Regions from separate parts of the Paenibacillus enshidis genome, predicted to be linked through region 1. Evidence: riboswitches for the same ligand, from Rfam matches in the RefSeq annotation. Region 1 holds a riboswitch; the other holds the start of a gene.

Region 1 (8,067 bases):
TTGCTCCGTTTTTTCTTTAACGTGCCTAAAGTGTATTTTCGGTTCCCGGTTTTCTGTTTTTCTGTACCTGATCCAACGGGATAATCGTGCAAAGCTCCTGAAAAGCGAGTATCACATGTCTTGCCACGATCGGCAGACGGCCCGACTGTCAAGCACTAGAAGGGGATTCGAATTCCTCAGAACCCAGTAGCTACAAAGGTTTAAGTGGATTTGGGCTCTGTGAAAGTCGAGTTTATAAGTTTATTGATCGTCGGCACTGCATCGAACAGCTCGCGTGTATAGGGATGGAGCTCGGATGAAACGAGCCGGCGGCTGTCGGCCACGACATCGACAATCCGTCCTTCCTGCATGACGGCAATCCGTTCACAGACTTGCTGCACGACCGCCAAATCATGCGAAATAAAGATTGCGCTGACCCCGGTCTCCTGGCGCAGGGTGGATAGTAGCTCCAGAATCTGCCGCTGACTGGATACATCCAGGGCTGAAGTCGGTTCATCAAACACGATCACCTCCGGGTAAATGCTGATCGCACGGGCAATCATTACCCGCTGCAGTTGACCACCACTCAGCTCATGAGGGTATTTGGCAGCCATAGCAGGAGAGAGTCCCACACGCTCCAGCTGTCTGCCGATTTCTGCTGCCATATGCCGCCTTGGCATAAGCTTGTAGTTGAGAAGCGGCTCGCACAGAAACTCGCCGATGCACATGCGGGGTTGGAACACGGAGCCCGGCTCCTGAAACACAAGCTGAATTTGCCTGTAATGCTGCCTCAGCGCTTCGCCCCGCAGGCTTGTTACATCCTGCTGCCCATACAATATCCCGCCGGAGGTGACTGGCTCCAGGTGGGCGATGCAGCGTGCTAACGTACTCTTGCCACTTCCGCTTTCGCCGACAATCCCCAGCCATTCTCCCGGCTGCAGTACCAGATCGACCGCCTGCAATGCGGGGACATTTTTTCCGCCGGGCAGAAGATAGGTCTTGGTCAATTGCTGCAGTTCAAGCACGTTCATTTTCTCCTTTCCCCCCAGCCGGTATTTCCGGTAATTGTTTCTCCAACTTGTGCGATGCATGCAATTCCGCCACTTTTAACTCAGGTACTGCGGCGAGCAATTCACGGGTATACGGATCACGCGGCCCTTGGAGCACTTGGGCGGTACTTCCCCACTCCAGCAGTGCCCCTTCTTTCATAATGCCCACCTTATCTGCGATAGTAGCCGCAATCGCCATATGATGAGTGACCAGAATCATGCCTGTCTGCTGGTGGTCACGAAGCATTCCGAGCTGCTCCAGCACCTTGGCTTGTGCCAGCACATCCAGCGCGCTGGTCGGTTCATCCGCCAGCAGCAGCTTCGGCTGCAGAGTCATGGCCATAGCAATGGCCGTCCGCTGCTTCATGCCTCCACTGAGCTGATTCGGGTAGGCCTTCATGACACGCTCCGGGTCCTTTAGCCCAATCTCTTGCAAATGCTGCAGAGCGAGTTGATAAGCCTCACGTTTCGATAGGCGCAAATGGCTGCGAATGACCTCGATATATTGACTTTCAATTTTACGGATAGGATTCAAATAAGCGCCGCTGTCCTGAAATACCATCCCGATCTGCCGTCCACGGATGGTTTCCCAGCCTCGTCCTTTCAGCCCGGTAAGCGAGAGACCATCCAGCGTAATATTTCCTGCTGTGATACGGCCCCCAGCCCCTAGCAGGCCGATCATGGCCCGCAGCAGGGTAGATTTGCCGCTGCCGCTCTCGCCGACAAGAGCAACAACCTCACCGGGCTTCACGGATAGATTCACGTCGTGCAAGGCAGGCCGCTCATTGGCGGAATAGCTGACACTCAGATGGTCCACACGCAGCAGTGCATCCGCTGCCTCAGCCTGATCACGGATGCTGTCAGCGGACGCTCTCATCATTGCTGCCACCGAATATTGCGATCCAGCAAATAGAAATCAATCGGATACATCGCAGCCCCTGTAACCAAGCTTTTGCTCACAATGTTGATTGGCGTGTAGGTCACGAACAGGTAAGGCGCGTCATCCAGAATCATTTGCTGCGCCTTGGCGGCAATCTCGTATCGCTGCTCAGTCTCGAATTCCGAGGACAGGCTGTTGATTAATTTGTCCAGCTCAGGGTTGCTGTAGCCTCCGATATTCCACTCCGCACCGGTCTTGAAGTAAAAGTCCAGAATATACTGCGGGTCTCCGGTAATCCCTGTATTGATGCTGGTCAGCGCCAGATCGAAATTGCCGCTCTTCTGCGCATCCGTCAAATCCTCATAAGAGGTCAGCTCCAGGCCAACACCAAGCTCTTTCAGTTGGGATTGCATCGCCTCCGCGACGATGGAATCGGACTCATATGAGGCATTCAGAATCAGCCGGAGGGAGAGCTTCCGCCCATCCTTTTCCCGGATACCGTCACCATCACGATCCTCATAGCCTGCTTGGCTCAGCAGCTTTTTAGCCTGCTCAGGATCATAGGTATATCCTGTAATCTGGTCATAGCCAAAAGGCAGCGCCGAAGTGAACGGTCCTTTGGCTGCCTTCCCGCCCACAAGGGTACCCGCATACATTTCCCGGTCAATGCCGTAGGAGATTGCTTTGCGGACTGTGATATCGCTCAATGCCGGATTCTTGTAGTTGAACCAGACAAATTGGGTACGCAGACCCGGAATCTCATCAATCCTGTAACGGGAGCTGTCCTGGAACAGAGGCAGTTGGCTGCGGCCTACATTGCTGGCTACATCAATCTCCCCGGATTGCAGGGCCATCGCTCTGGTATTATCGTCGGCTATGTATTTGAACGTAATGCTCTGCACCTCGGCTGCACCGCCCCAATAGCCTTCATATCGCTTCGTCTCAATCTTCTGCTCCGGTGTATAGGAAGTAACCATATATGGGCCAGTGGCAATCGGCTTTTGGGCAAAAGCAGACGTATCCGCAGTGGTATCCACGATGACAAACAAAGGCTCAGCAATGTTGCCTGGCAAGGATGCGTAAGGTTCGCTGGTGCGGATCGTCAGGTTCTGGCCTTCGGAACTCATCGAAGCGATCGGGAGCGTGGACTTGCCGCGCGGGTTCAGAGAAAGAGAGCGTTCGAGCGATTTCTGCACCGCCTCCGCTGTCACCGGCTTTCCGTTATGGAAGGTCACCCCTTCACGGATATGGAATAGCCAGGTCTTATCATCCTGACGCTCCCAGCGATCTGCGAGCTTGGGAACCATCTGCATCTTCTCATCGAACTGGATGAGCGTCTCACCGATGGCCGCGCGCGTCAGCGTCCAGCCGTTCCATTCCTCTGCCGGATCAAGATTTGTCCCCAGCCAGAACAATGCCACATTCAGGTGCGTGCCTGCAGTTGCTTCATTTCCTGTTGCCGCAGACCCCGCAGCTCCGGCAGCTTGTGTACTCTCTGCACCGCCAGAGCCGGAATTGCCCGCCGTTCCCCCTCCACATGCAGACAGCAGCAGCACCATCAACACCCATACAGACATACTTCCAAATCGATTCGTGTAAAAAGCTTTGTCCCGCCTCTTCATTATATCTCTCCTCATGCTAGCGCTTATGTCTGGGATCAAGCACGTCACGCAGGCTGTCCCCCAGCAGATTAAAGATCATGACCGTGCCAAAAATAGCAAGACCCGGATAAATCAGCAGCCAGGGTGCGGTCTGCATATATCTTCGTCCTTCGTTCAACAGTGCTCCCCACTCCGGCTCCGGCGGCTGTGCGCCAAGTCCGAGAAAGGACAAGCCAGAGATGGACAATAACATGCCGCCGATATCCATCATCGCCATGACGATTAGCGGTGGCAGCACATTGGGCAGAATATAGCGCGCCAGAATACGGACAGGCCGTGCCCCGCCGAGCGCAGCGGCAGTGATGTATTCCTTCTGCTTATGCTGAATGACCAGACTGCGCACCATGCGGGCATATTTGGCCCACCACACGACAGAGAGTGCCACTACGGTATGAATCAGGCCGGGACCAAGCATGCCCGCAACCGCAATGGCAAAAATAATACCCGGAAACGCCATCAGTGTGTCCGCGAGCCGCATAAGCACGCTATCCACCCATTTGCCCGCATAACCTGCCAGAACACCAATCGTCACGCCAATCGCAGCCACAACCGCAACCAAAATGAAGGTCATGAGCAGCGAGGTCTTTGCCCCGTACAGCACCCGTGACAGCACACAGCGTCCCAGTTGATCCGTTCCCAAGGGGTACTGCCTGTCCGGAGGCTGCAGCACCTTCGTGAAGTCCGTTGCAAAGGGATCATGGGGAGCCAGTAAAGGTGCAAATATGGCCAGCACCAGCCATAGTCCGGCCAGTCCTAACCAGATGGAGAATAGCCGCTGCTGTATCCATAACTGTGCCAGTTGCTGTATCAGCATTCTCATTTATACGTCCTCTCCAAGTCTGAGCCGTGGGTCCCGGATATGTGTCCATACATCCACGACCAAATTAATAGATACATAGATGACGGCCATCCAGATGACATAGCCCTGAATCAGCGGATAGTCGCGTGCGATGATCGCCTCCAGCGCCAATTGGCCCACACCCGGCCAGCCGAACACACTCTCTATGATCGCTGCGCCGCCAAGTAAAGCGCCTGCAGACATCCCGAGCAAAGTCATTAACGGCAGCAGCGCATTTGGCAGAACATACCGCAGCATGATCGTGCCCTCCCGTACACCGCGCGCCTTGGCCCCGATCACATAATCCTGGGACATTTCCTCCAGCAGCACCGTGCGAATCTGCCTGCTATACTGCGCAATCAACGGCACAGCCAGCGTGCAGGCCGGGAGGATCAGGCTGCGGACTCCTGAACGTCCCATGACCGGCAGCAGCTGCAGCTTAACTGCGAAAATCAGCATTAGTAACAGCCCCAGCCAGAAGCTTGGCATAGACAGCCCTGCAAAGGAAAACACACGGATGAAATAATCCTTTGCACGATTCGGTTGCATAGCAGCTGTCATCCCCAGTGGAAAGGAGATCAGCACCACCAGCAGCAGAGCGGCACCGGCAAGCTCCAGCGTAGCAGGCATTCTGGACAGCAGGATCTCTGTCACCGGATATCCGTATTTATAGGACATGCCAAAATCACCGGTCAGCGCATGCAGGACCCATGAGCCATACCGAACAAGGAAAGGCTCGTCCAGCCCCAGCTCCGTCCGCACCTGTGCAACCAGTTCCTCTGAGGGAGTAACTCCGGTAGACATCAGCATCAATCGTGCAGGATCACCCGGCGACAGGTAGGTGAGCAGGAAGGTCAGGAACGAAATGCCCAGCAGCACGGCGGCCAGTTGAAGCAATCTATGGACAATATATCGGCTCACGCCATTCGCCGTCCTCTCCTGAGGGTAGTAAATACTGTTGCATAGCAGCATTTTGAAAATACACAAGCAAAAAAGCGGCTTTTCCCGCACCGAAACGGAAAAAAGTCGCTCCAAATAGACAGATTTTCAATGAAAATCGGACTCCTGTAACACCTTCCTATCTTCCGTAGGCATTGCTGTGTTGTTGAACGGGCAGGTCTCCTGGCTCCAGAATCATCATCCTTGCAGCGGCCTTCCCGGGTTATGACCCGGTGGCACTTGCTGCGACTCCTCTGTTACAGTGGCGGGACCGCGCCGGTATTGCACCGGACTTCCCTTTTAAGCAGCCATCCTTGTAGATGGAGCACCCAGTTCCATGTATGCAGTTGATATGTTTTACAAGTGTAAAGCAGCCTCATTTCAGTATAACGGGCGTGCTTGAAATGGGCAAAGCTTTTCTGCTTCTTTTACTTTGCAGCTGGCCAAGTTCAAGACTGCGCTGTTCCATCGGGCTTTTTACGTTGCATGAATCTCTATGACTGCGTATAGTATATGTGTAAGCTTATACCTTCTAAGGAGTGAATCATCATGGCTCGTACCAAAACCCAAAAAGCCATATCCCAGGCAGAGCGTGCGGGAAAACGCAGCTTTGCGGACAACCGGAAAACGAACGATCAGTACGGCGCTCTGTCGCAGCATGTACGAACCACCACCACCAGGCTGGAAAAACTGCATAAATTAAAGCATAAAAAGCGGATCGGAGACGATGGCGCTTTTTTTCGTTTTGAGGAAATTTTGGCGTAACTCTGCTACAGCAGGGCGGAAAGATGGTATCCTATGTATAATCCTTACCGTACAGGAGTGAGCCGTCATGACATTAGCCCGCACCGGAGAGATCATTCCCAGAGAGAAAGTGAACCTGGACAAAAAATACCCGATTTACATTGCAGACACCATCGGCGTCAGCTCCCCTTACCAGAAGCTGCACTGGCATGATGTGCTGGAGATCAATTATATTAAGTCCGGCTCCGGGTACTACATCATTAATGGCAAAAGATTTGAATTCCGGCAGGGAGACATTCTGCTGATCAACTCCAATGATCTGCACTGCGCGTATGAAGTGAAGGATCTTGTCATCATGGTCATTGAGTTCGATATGTCCTGGTTTGTCAGCAGCCTGCGTTATGATCCGGAGATTCTGTCCCCATACAAGGATATGGGCAGCCATTTCACCAACCTGCTTGACCGCACTTCGCCGCATATCGGGGAGCTGCGTACGCTTTTGCTGGAGATGCAGCAGGAGCATGAGCAAGCCCGTCCATCGTATATTTCCCTGGTGTATTCCCACTTGCTGCGCTTTCTTTCCTGTGTGAACCGTTATTTCCGTCTGGAAGACGCCAGACAGTGCAGCAGTGCCAACGTCAGCTCACTTCAGCTTGAAAAAATGCGTCAAGTCATCCACGCCATGGAAGAAAAGCTTTCCCACCCCTGGACCCTGGAGGAGCTTGCTGCCATTGTTTACCTCAGTCCGTCCAGGTTCAGCGATATTTTCCGCCGGGCTGTCGGCACTTCCCCCCTGGAATACCTGATTCAGCTCCGATTGGAGCATGCGCTGATGCTGCTGGAGCAGACGCAGATGAAGATCATGGATGTCGCCATGGAATGCGGCTTTCGCAGCCTGTCCAATTTCAATCATTTGTTCAAAAAGCACATCGGCCAATCCCCGAAACATGCCAGAATGCGTCAGCATCATACCCCCACGCTTCAAAAATAGCCATTTTCTAATAAAATATCACTCACAGTTGACACTGGAAGATAGAGTTCCCCCTCATCGGGCCAATATAATTAAAAAACCAGTAAGATAACGTAACTTTACAGACGTTTAACAGAAGAAATGTATTGTTTTCGCCCTGTAAAATAAGAAGAAAAGACAGGTTGCCTGACGCGGTTCTAACAAACAGAAACCGCAGAGTTCCTGTTAAAAGGGGGGGGCGTTTCTGCAGAGTGGCGTTCGTACGGAGCGGCAATTGGCGGCCAACCCGAACAGCGAAGCCTATCGAAAGCCGGGACGGTTGGTCAGATTTGCCCGGCAGTGGGAAATTCAGCTGATGGTTGTGCCTGCGCTGCTTTTCATTATCGTGTTCAGCTACGTCCCGATGTACGGGGTGCTAATGGCCTTTCAGGATTACAACATGTTCAAAGGCTTTCTGGCAAGTCCGTGGGTAGGCTTCAAGCATTTCGAAATGTTCTTCCATGCACCCGAGTTTTGGAAGATCATAAGGAACACCGTTGTCATCAGCCTGCTGAAGCTGCTGGTCGGCTTCCCTGCGCCCATTATTCTCGCGTTGATGCTGAACGAGATTCGCAGCCGGGTATTCAAAAGGACGATTCAGACGATCAGCTATCTTCCTCATTTTCTGTCCTGGGTCATCGTTTCCGGCTTTGTCGTATCCTTGCTGTCTACAGATAACGGCAGCCTCAACATTGCGCTGATGAAATTGAACCTGATCGAAGCACCCATCAATTTCCTGTCGTTGCCCGAATACTTCTGGACCATCCTGGTGACCACCGGAGTCTGGAAGGAGATCGGCTTCGCCTCCATCGTCTATCTGGCGGCCATTGCGGGTGTTAATCCGCAGCTGTATGAAGCCGCAGCGATGGATGGGGCAAGCCGTCTGCGGCAAATCTTTTCGATTACGATTCCCTCCATTATGCCGGTCATTATCGTATTTATGATTCTCGCCATCGGCAATCTGCTGA
Region 2 (8,067 bases), on a different contig from region 1:
CTTGATGGCGGCAACATCCGCTAATGCAGCGTTGCTCAGCAGCAGAGCTTTCTTCTGTTCCACGCTTGTATCCCCATAATCGACGATGACAATGACGTCCGGGTTGCGGTTCACAACCTCCTCCCAGCTGACCGTGGCCCAGCCTTTTTCGATATCATCAAAAATGTTTTTTCCGCCCGCCATGTTAATCAGGCTTGTCAGATAAGTGTTGGCTGCCGTAAACGCGGTATCATCACCGCTGTCATAGACGAACACCTTGACAGGCTCGCTGACCGTACCGATGCTTTCCTGGATCTGCCCGACTTTCTGTTTCATGTCATCCACAAGAGCTTGCGCCCTTTCCTCGACACGAAAAATCCGGCCAATATTCAAAATGTCCTGATACACATCGTCCATTGTCGGACCTGGCTTGTTTGAAGATTCCTGGACATAGGTTTGCACGCCTTGCCCGGCGAGTTCTGCTCTGGAACCAAGTGTCTTTTCGGTAAAGGCGCTTTTCCAGCCCGCGTAGGCAAAATCCGGATTTGCTGCAAAAAACACTTCCTGGGACGGGTATTGTTCCGACAACACAGGAATTTTGTCGTACTGTTCTTTGTACTCAGGAAGAATTTGGTCATCCAAATAAGCCGTCCCCACCATGGAATTCTCCAGGCCAAGCGCCAGCATCACCTCTGTCGCATGCTGATTCAGCGTAACGGCACGCTGCGGAGGTTCGGTGAACACAAGCTTTTCCCCCATATTTTCAATGACAACCGGCTCTTCCCCTGAATTCTGCCGGTCCGATTGCGCCCCGGCTGGTGATATGGCCGCAGCTTTCTGAGAAGCGCTACCGCACGCAGACAGCAGGCAAATCAATGCTGTGCCAACCAAACACAGATTGAATAATCTTTTAAACTTAATCATGGCTTCCTCCGCTTGTCCAATCATTTGGACTGATATTTTCCATTCCGCTCATCTCTGGCAGAAATGTTATTGATGGTTTGCCTGTAATCGGATGCCTGACCACCTCAGTCGCCACTTCAAAAATGGTAAACAGCAGCTCGGGCTTGAGGATTTCCTCCGGTGTCCCTGCCACAATTACTTTGCCATCCTTCATGACAACCAAGCGGTCACAGTAGCAGGCCGCGATGTTCAGATCATGCAGCGCCGCCAATGAAGTGATTTTGAGCCCTTTTACCAGATCCATAATTTGCAGCTGATGCTTGATATCCAGATGATTGGTAGGCTCGTCCAGAATAAGAAATCTGGCCTGCTGTGCAAGCGCCCGCGCGATAAGAACACGCTGCTTTTCTCCACCGGACAGGGTTGAGAAGCTGCGCCCCACATCCTGCAGCAAGCCGACACGTTCCAGCGCCTGCTCCACCAACCTCAGATCCTCCCCACTATCCGGCTGATACCACTTTTTATGAGGATTACGTCCCATCAAGACCATGTCTTTGACGGAGAAATCGAAGGCGACCGGTGCTTCCTGGCTCACTACAGCGATCTGCCGGGCTGTCTCTCGATGCGATATGGAATGCAGGTTCTGTCCGTCAATCGATATCCGGCCGGAATCAGGCTGCAGGACACGGTAAATATTTTTCAGAAGAGTGGATTTTCCGCTGCCGTTTGGCCCGATCAGCCCGACAAGCTCACCCTTTCGCACATGCAGCAGAATTGAATCAATCAGTTGTTTGTCCTGCACACTGTAGGAGACTCCTTCAACCGACACATTCATTTACCGTTCCCTCCAAATGAGTATGTACTTCTGCGCAGCAGCCAGATGAAGAACGGCCCTCCGCATAAGGCTGTGACGATGCCAATCGGCAGCTCCTCCGGTGCCAGCACGAGCCGTGCGGCCACATCCGCCCAGATCATGAATATCGCACCAAGCAGCATGCTTAACGGCAGTACCCGGCGATGATCGGAACCGGTCATTATCCTGGCGATGTGTGGAATCATCAGCCCGACGAAGCCGATAGAACCGCTTACAGAGACAATCGTGCCTGTTATCAGGGCTGTAATAACGACGAGTAAAATACGAAAAGCGGCAATGTTGACTCCCAACGTCACTGCCGCCTCCTCCCCCATAAGCAGGGAATTCAGCGAACGGTGCAGGGACAATAGCACTGCAGCTCCCACAGCAACGATAAGGGCCGGGACGGTCAGATGCTCCCATTTCGCGCCGGTCAGACTGCCCATCATCCAATACATTGCGGAGCGGATGCCGTCCGCATGGGGGGCCAATGTGACGATAAAGTTAGTGGCGGCTGACAGCATCATGGAAGTGACAATACCGGACAGCAGCAATCTCGTTGTTGAAATCTCTCCACCAACCTTGGCCAGGATGAACACGAGCACCATGGCAAGCAGCGAGCCTGCAAATGCGGAAAGAGGCAGCGCGTATATCCCGAGAAAACGGAAGGCTCCGAAAATAATCACAAGCACCGCCGCTGTGGACGCCCCCGAAGAAACGCCCAGGATGTAAGGATCAGCCAGCGAGTTCCGTGTAAGAGCTTGAATCGCCGCTCCTGTGACAGCCAATCCGGCGCCAATGACAGCCCCCAGTAAAACCCGGGGGAAGCGGATATTCCACACAATATGCTCCTGCGCTTTCGTCCACGATCCATCCATCCAGCCATCCAGGAGAGGAAGATGAGAAAAGGCAATGTTCCACACCTGCTCGGGATGAATGCGCACGGGTCCAAGCATGACAGAGATGGTGATTGAAGCGATCAGGATAATCGTCCATGCCAGTAGATGAGCCACAAACCATACAGGTTTCGCTTGAGGCCCTCCATTCTGCTTTTTGTTCATTTAGCTCCTTTCCTCCCTTTAAACTTAAGGAGATTCTTAAAATACACAGCAAAAAAAGCACCCTCAAGTTGATGAGAGTGCCCGTACTGGATCAAAGAAAAGCGCAGGGCAGTATTCAGGCTGAGCTTCCATGATCACAACAGAAAATGAAAACAGCTGAAAAAAAGCCCGACGACATGCTCGTGAACCGTGCCGGCCACCCCCTATCCGCGTAGGTTAGTGACATCCAAGAAGCAGGCAGGTCTCCTGACTTGCGGATCTTCACCGTCTGCGGCCTTCCCGTCGAATAACGACAGTGACACGAACTTGCAGACCGGCTCCTCGCTTACAGTGGCGGGACCGTGCCGGATTTGCACCGGCTTCCCTTTTAAGACGAGGCTGCGCTTACGCACAGCTCGTCACCTGTTCTTTAAAATACTAAAATATAATATGAAAAACAATATAATGGTAGCATGTATAGAAACAGTTGTCCATTTCTTTAAACAACGCTAAAAGGCTCAAGCATACATGTCCGCAAGCGATTCGCTTATAATGTCAAGGCCTTCCTCCAGTTGCTCGTCGGTAATGACCAGTGGAGTCAGAAAACGGATCACGTTCCCATGAATACCGGCAGTAAGCAAAATGACACCTCTGTCATAACAGGCACGAACCAGCTTTGCCGCAAATGCTGCGGCAGGCTTGCCACTGGATGGATCCGTAAATTCAACAGCGCACATCGCTCCGAGACCACGGACATCACCGAGGATAGGGTACTGCTTTTGCAGATTATCAAAATGTTCTCTGATCCGCAGTCCGATCTGCCCGGCCCGTTCACAAAGATTCTCCCGTTCCATCTGGTCAATGACGGCAAGAGCAGCCACGCATCCCAACGGGCTGCCACCGTAAGTTCCCCCGATCTCTCCCGGATTAGGCGCATCCATAATATCCGCTCTGCCGACAACGGCGCTGATCGGCAAACCTGCGGCAAGTGATTTGGATACGGTGATGAGATCCGGCTCAATGCCAAAATGCGTGCTGGCAAACATCACACCCGTACGGCCAAAACCGGTCTGGATTTCATCCGCAATGAAGAGAATGCCATGCTGCTTGCACAGCTCAAACACACCATGGACGAACAGCTTTGGCGGTACAATAAAGCCCCCTTCTCCCTGCACCGGCTCCATAATGACCGCCGCCAGTTCCTCAGGCGCAGCCTCGGTCAGCAGAAAATCCGCAAACTGGTCGAGACAGAAGCGCGCATACTGCTCCTCGCTCATGGTCTCCGGACGATAGTACGGGTAAGGATAAGGGGCCTTATATGTAGCCGGGGCGAACGGGCCCATCTGGAATTTATACGGCCGCACCTTGCTGGTCAAGCTCATGCCCAGCAGCGTACGCCCATGAAAGCCGCGTGTAAAGGAGACGATGCCGGGCTTGCCGGTATACTTGCGGGCGATTTTCACGGCATTTTCCACCGCTTCGGCACCGCTGTTCAGCAGCACCGCTTTTTTGGCAAAGGAGCCCGGCGCAAGCGCCGCAAGCTTCTCGGCCAGCTCTATATACGGCTCATACATGCCGACATGAAAGCATGTATGCAGAAACCGCTCCGCCTGCCGCTGCACGGCCTGCACGACCGCCGGCGGGCAATGGCCGGCATTCATCGTGCCGATCGCGCCGGCGAAATCGAGAAACACGTTGCCGTCCACATCCGTGAGCAGCGCGCCGCTGGCGCTTTCCACAAACAGCGGAAAGTTATTGCCGACACCGCCCGCTACGGCCGCCTCCCTTCTACGGAGCAGCTCAGCCGTTTTCGGCCCGGGAAGCGGACCTTCAATCCTGGCATACTTGCGCTCTTTCCCCAACCTCATCGCTCTCCTTAATTGCGGTACCAGCCAAGGGGCTCGACCTGCAGATTGGTATTGATTTGCTTAACCTCCGTATAGGCCTCGTAGCCGAAGGTTCCCAGTTCTCTGCCGATGCCGCTCTGCTTGTATCCGCCCCAGGGGGCTTCATTGTAGGTAGGATGAAACGTATTAATCCAGGTGATGCCTGCCCGTAGCTTCCGGACGACCCGCTGCGCCCTTGCTCCGTTATTCGTGAATACCGCGCCGGCAAGCCCATACACTGTGTCGTTCGCCAGGCGGACCGCTTCCGCTTCATCCTTGAATGTCTGCACGACGAGCACCGGGCCGAAAATCTCCTCGCGTACAATGCGCATATCCGGCTTCGTATCTGTAAAAATGGTCGGCTGCAGGAAATAGCCCCTGGCATACTCGCCTTCCGTCAGCCTTTCCCCGCCGCACACCAGCGTTGCGCCTTCTTCTTTGCCCAGCTCAATATAGCTGAGCACTTTTTGCAAATGCGCCTCCGATACGAGCGGACCCATCTCTGTGCCTTCGTCAAGGCCGCTGCCAACGACGATGCGCTTCGTCCGCTCCACCAGCCGGGCCAAGAAGCGCTCGTACATGCTTTCTTCCAGCAGCAGACGCGAGCCAGCCGCGCAAATTTGCCCCTGGCCCGCGAAGATGGCGAACATGGCGTACTCCACCGCTGTTTCGAAATCGGCATCAGCAAATACGATATTCGGTGATTTGCCGCCAAGCTCCAGCGATATTTTCTTCATATTGCCGGCGGCTGCCTGCATAATGCTGCGTCCCGTGGCCGTGCCGCCGGTAAAGGCGATTTTATCCACCGCATCGTTTGCCGCCAGTTCATGACCGACCGTAGGGCCTGCTCCGAGCACAAGATTGGCCACTCCGGCCGGGAAATCGGTGCGCTCAATGAGCTCGAACAGCTTGACGGCAGTTACCGGCGTAAGCTCCGACGGCTTAAACACAACCGTATTACCTGCCGCGAGCGCAGGCGCCAGCTTCCAGGCGGCCATCAGCAACGGATAATTCCACGGCACAATCTGGCCGCACACGCCGATTGGCTCGCGTACGACGATGGCCTGCATCGGGTCGGCCACTTCATAGGTTTGCCCGTGCGGTTTCGTTGCCAGTCCGGCGTAATAGCGGAAGCAGGCGATGGCGTCGTGCACGTCCCCCTCCGCTTCCCGCAGCGGTTTCCCGCTGTCCAGCGTCTCCAGCCGTGCGAACTCCTCCTTCTCCGCCTCCAGCAAATCCGCCAGCCTGAACAGCAGCCGCGCCCGTTCCGTGGCAGGCGTCTCAGGCCAGCCGCCTTCATCAAACGCGCTGCGCGCTTCGGCAATGGCCTTCCGCGCGTCCACGACACCGCCTTCCGCCGCCTGTGCGATGGTTTCCCCGTTCGCCGGATTGACAATTTTCCTCGTTTCGCCTGATACGGCTTCCACCCATTGTCCACCGATATACATCCGTAACATGAACATTCCTCCTGCCCCCAAGAAATGTGAAACGGTCAAGCCTGCAAATAACGAGTAACGGACTGCAAATAAGGTTATGTCAACGATCGCCGGTGGGCTGCTGCTGGGTGATACAGTGAATGTTGCCGCCGCCAAGCGCAATTTCGTGCGTGTTCACCTGGACCACCTTTCTGTCCGGGAACAACGCGCTAATTTGTTTAAGGGCATCCTGATCGCGCGGGTCGCCAAAGGCCGGGATGATCACGCCTCCATTACAAATATAAAAATTGACATAAGTAGCAGCAAAGCACGTTCCCGTCGCCCGGCTGTAGCTGCGCCGTGCTCTGTCGATCCGCCGCGCTTCCTCTTCCGTAATGGTCAGCGGCGACGGAATCGGAATCCGGTGGATTTCCAGCTTCCTGCCACGCGCATCGACGGCATAACTCAGCGTTTGGTATGCCGCCTGCAAAACATCATACTGTGGATCATTCGGGTCATCCGTCCAGCTCATCGCCACGACGCCGGGCCGGACAAAGGCGGCCACCTCATCGATATGGCCGTCCGTTTCGTCAAAGCGCATGCCTTCCTTGATCCAGATCATCGTATCGACGTTCAGGTATTCCTTCAGCAGCTCCTCGATGTCATTTTTGGATAAGCCCGGATTCCGGTTAGGGTTTAGCAGGCACTGCTCCGTCGTCAGCAGCGTGCCTTCCCCATCCACATGAATGGAGCCTCCTTCGAGAATGAAATGCTGGGCGTCGTAACGGTCCTTGTACTCCATCTCCAGCACCTTCTGCTTCACCAGCAGGTCTTTATCCCATGGAAAATACAATCCGCCCTGCAGTCCTCCCCACGCATTAAAGCCCCAGTCGATCCCCCGGACCTCACCTTGGTCATTCTTGACAAAGGTTGGGCCGATATCCCGCATCCAGGCATCGTTGGAGGACAGCTCGACAACCCGGATCGGGGACGGGAAAACGGCACGGACATGCTCATACTGTGCCGAGCCCACTCCAATCGTCACCGGTTCAAACCGGGAGATGGCAAGCGCCACCTCCACGAAGGCATCCTGGGCCGGCTTGGCACCCATTCTCCACGTATCCGTACGCGTGGGCCACAGCATCCATGTGCCGCGATGCGGTTCATATTCAGCAGGCATGCGGAACCCGTCCCGTCTCGGTGTGCTGTTGATCGTTCTTGGCATACCAACACCTCTTGCTTAAGCTTTTGTTTTCTCCAGCACTTTGCGGAAGGTTGCGATGACCCGGTCCATTTCTTCCTTGCTGATTGTAAGCGGCGGTTCGATCCGGATCGTCTTGGAATTAATGAGCGTGCCCGCAACGAGAATGCCCTCGTCAAACATAGCCTTGGAGATTTCGTAACCTACCTCGTCACGATGAAATTCAATCCCGATCATCAGACCGATGCCTCGTATTTCCATGACCTTGTCTTCATGTCCTTCAGCCACCTGACGGAGACCCGCCAGGAAGTAGCGGCCCGACTCTTCTGCCCGAGCGGGCAGCTCTTCTTCAAGCAGTACATCAATGGTCGCAATTGCTGCGGCGCAGGCCAGCGGATTGCCGCCAAAGGTCGTTGTGTGCATGAACGGATTGGGAAACAGGCTTTGGAACACTTCTTCGGTAGCAACAACCGCGCCCGCCGGGATGACACCGCCGCCGAAAGCTTTGGCAAGACAAAGAATATCCGGCACAACCCCGTACAGCTCACAGGCGAACATTTTACCCGTGCGTCCCATGCCGGTCTGCACCTCGTCAAATACAAGCAGCGCACCGTATTGATCGCACAGCTCGCGCACCTGGCGCAAATAATCCGGCGGCGGCAGGATGATTCCGCCCTCGCCCTGTATCGGCTCAAGCAGTACGGCGGCCACATCCTCCCCGACCAGCGCGCAGGTCTCGAACGTTTTGCGCATCATGTCGATATCGCCGAACGGGATATGGCGGAAGCCT

What was found. Region 1 has a riboswitch for cobalamin ahead of nikB (nickel ABC transporter permease). Riboswitches for the same ligand answer to the same signal wherever they lie in the genome.
Region 2: another riboswitch for cobalamin. It lies ahead of ACE41H_RS02870 (FecCD family ABC transporter permease); the one in region 1 lies ahead of nikB (nickel ABC transporter permease).

Annotation. Positions count from the first base shown of each region.
Region 1 is NZ_JBHHMI010000041.1:11,030-19,096, reverse strand. It holds gene ACE41H_RS24020 (ABC transporter ATP-binding protein) at 201-1,010, opposite strand; gene ACE41H_RS24015 (ABC transporter ATP-binding protein) at 997-1,908, opposite strand; gene ACE41H_RS24010 (ABC transporter substrate-binding protein) at 1,905-3,530, opposite strand; gene nikC (nickel transporter permease) at 3,547-4,389, opposite strand; gene nikB (nickel ABC transporter permease) at 4,390-5,328, opposite strand; cobalamin riboswitch at 5,503-5,695, opposite strand; gene brfA (ribosome rescue factor BrfA) at 5,896-6,111, shown strand; gene ACE41H_RS23990 (AraC family transcriptional regulator) at 6,179-7,081, shown strand; gene ACE41H_RS23985 (ABC transporter permease) at 7,416-8,067, shown strand, end outside.
Region 2 is NZ_JBHHMI010000002.1:64,006-72,072, forward strand. It holds gene ACE41H_RS02860 (ABC transporter substrate-binding protein) at 1-903, opposite strand, end outside; gene ACE41H_RS02865 (ABC transporter ATP-binding protein) at 896-1,717, opposite strand; gene ACE41H_RS02870 (FecCD family ABC transporter permease) at 1,714-2,796, opposite strand; cobalamin riboswitch at 3,016-3,217, opposite strand; gene gabT (4-aminobutyrate--2-oxoglutarate transaminase) at 3,294-4,637, opposite strand; gene ACE41H_RS02880 (aldehyde dehydrogenase family protein) at 4,652-6,124, opposite strand; gene aguA (agmatine deiminase) at 6,198-7,301, opposite strand; gene ACE41H_RS02890 (putrescine aminotransferase) at 7,317-8,067, opposite strand, start outside.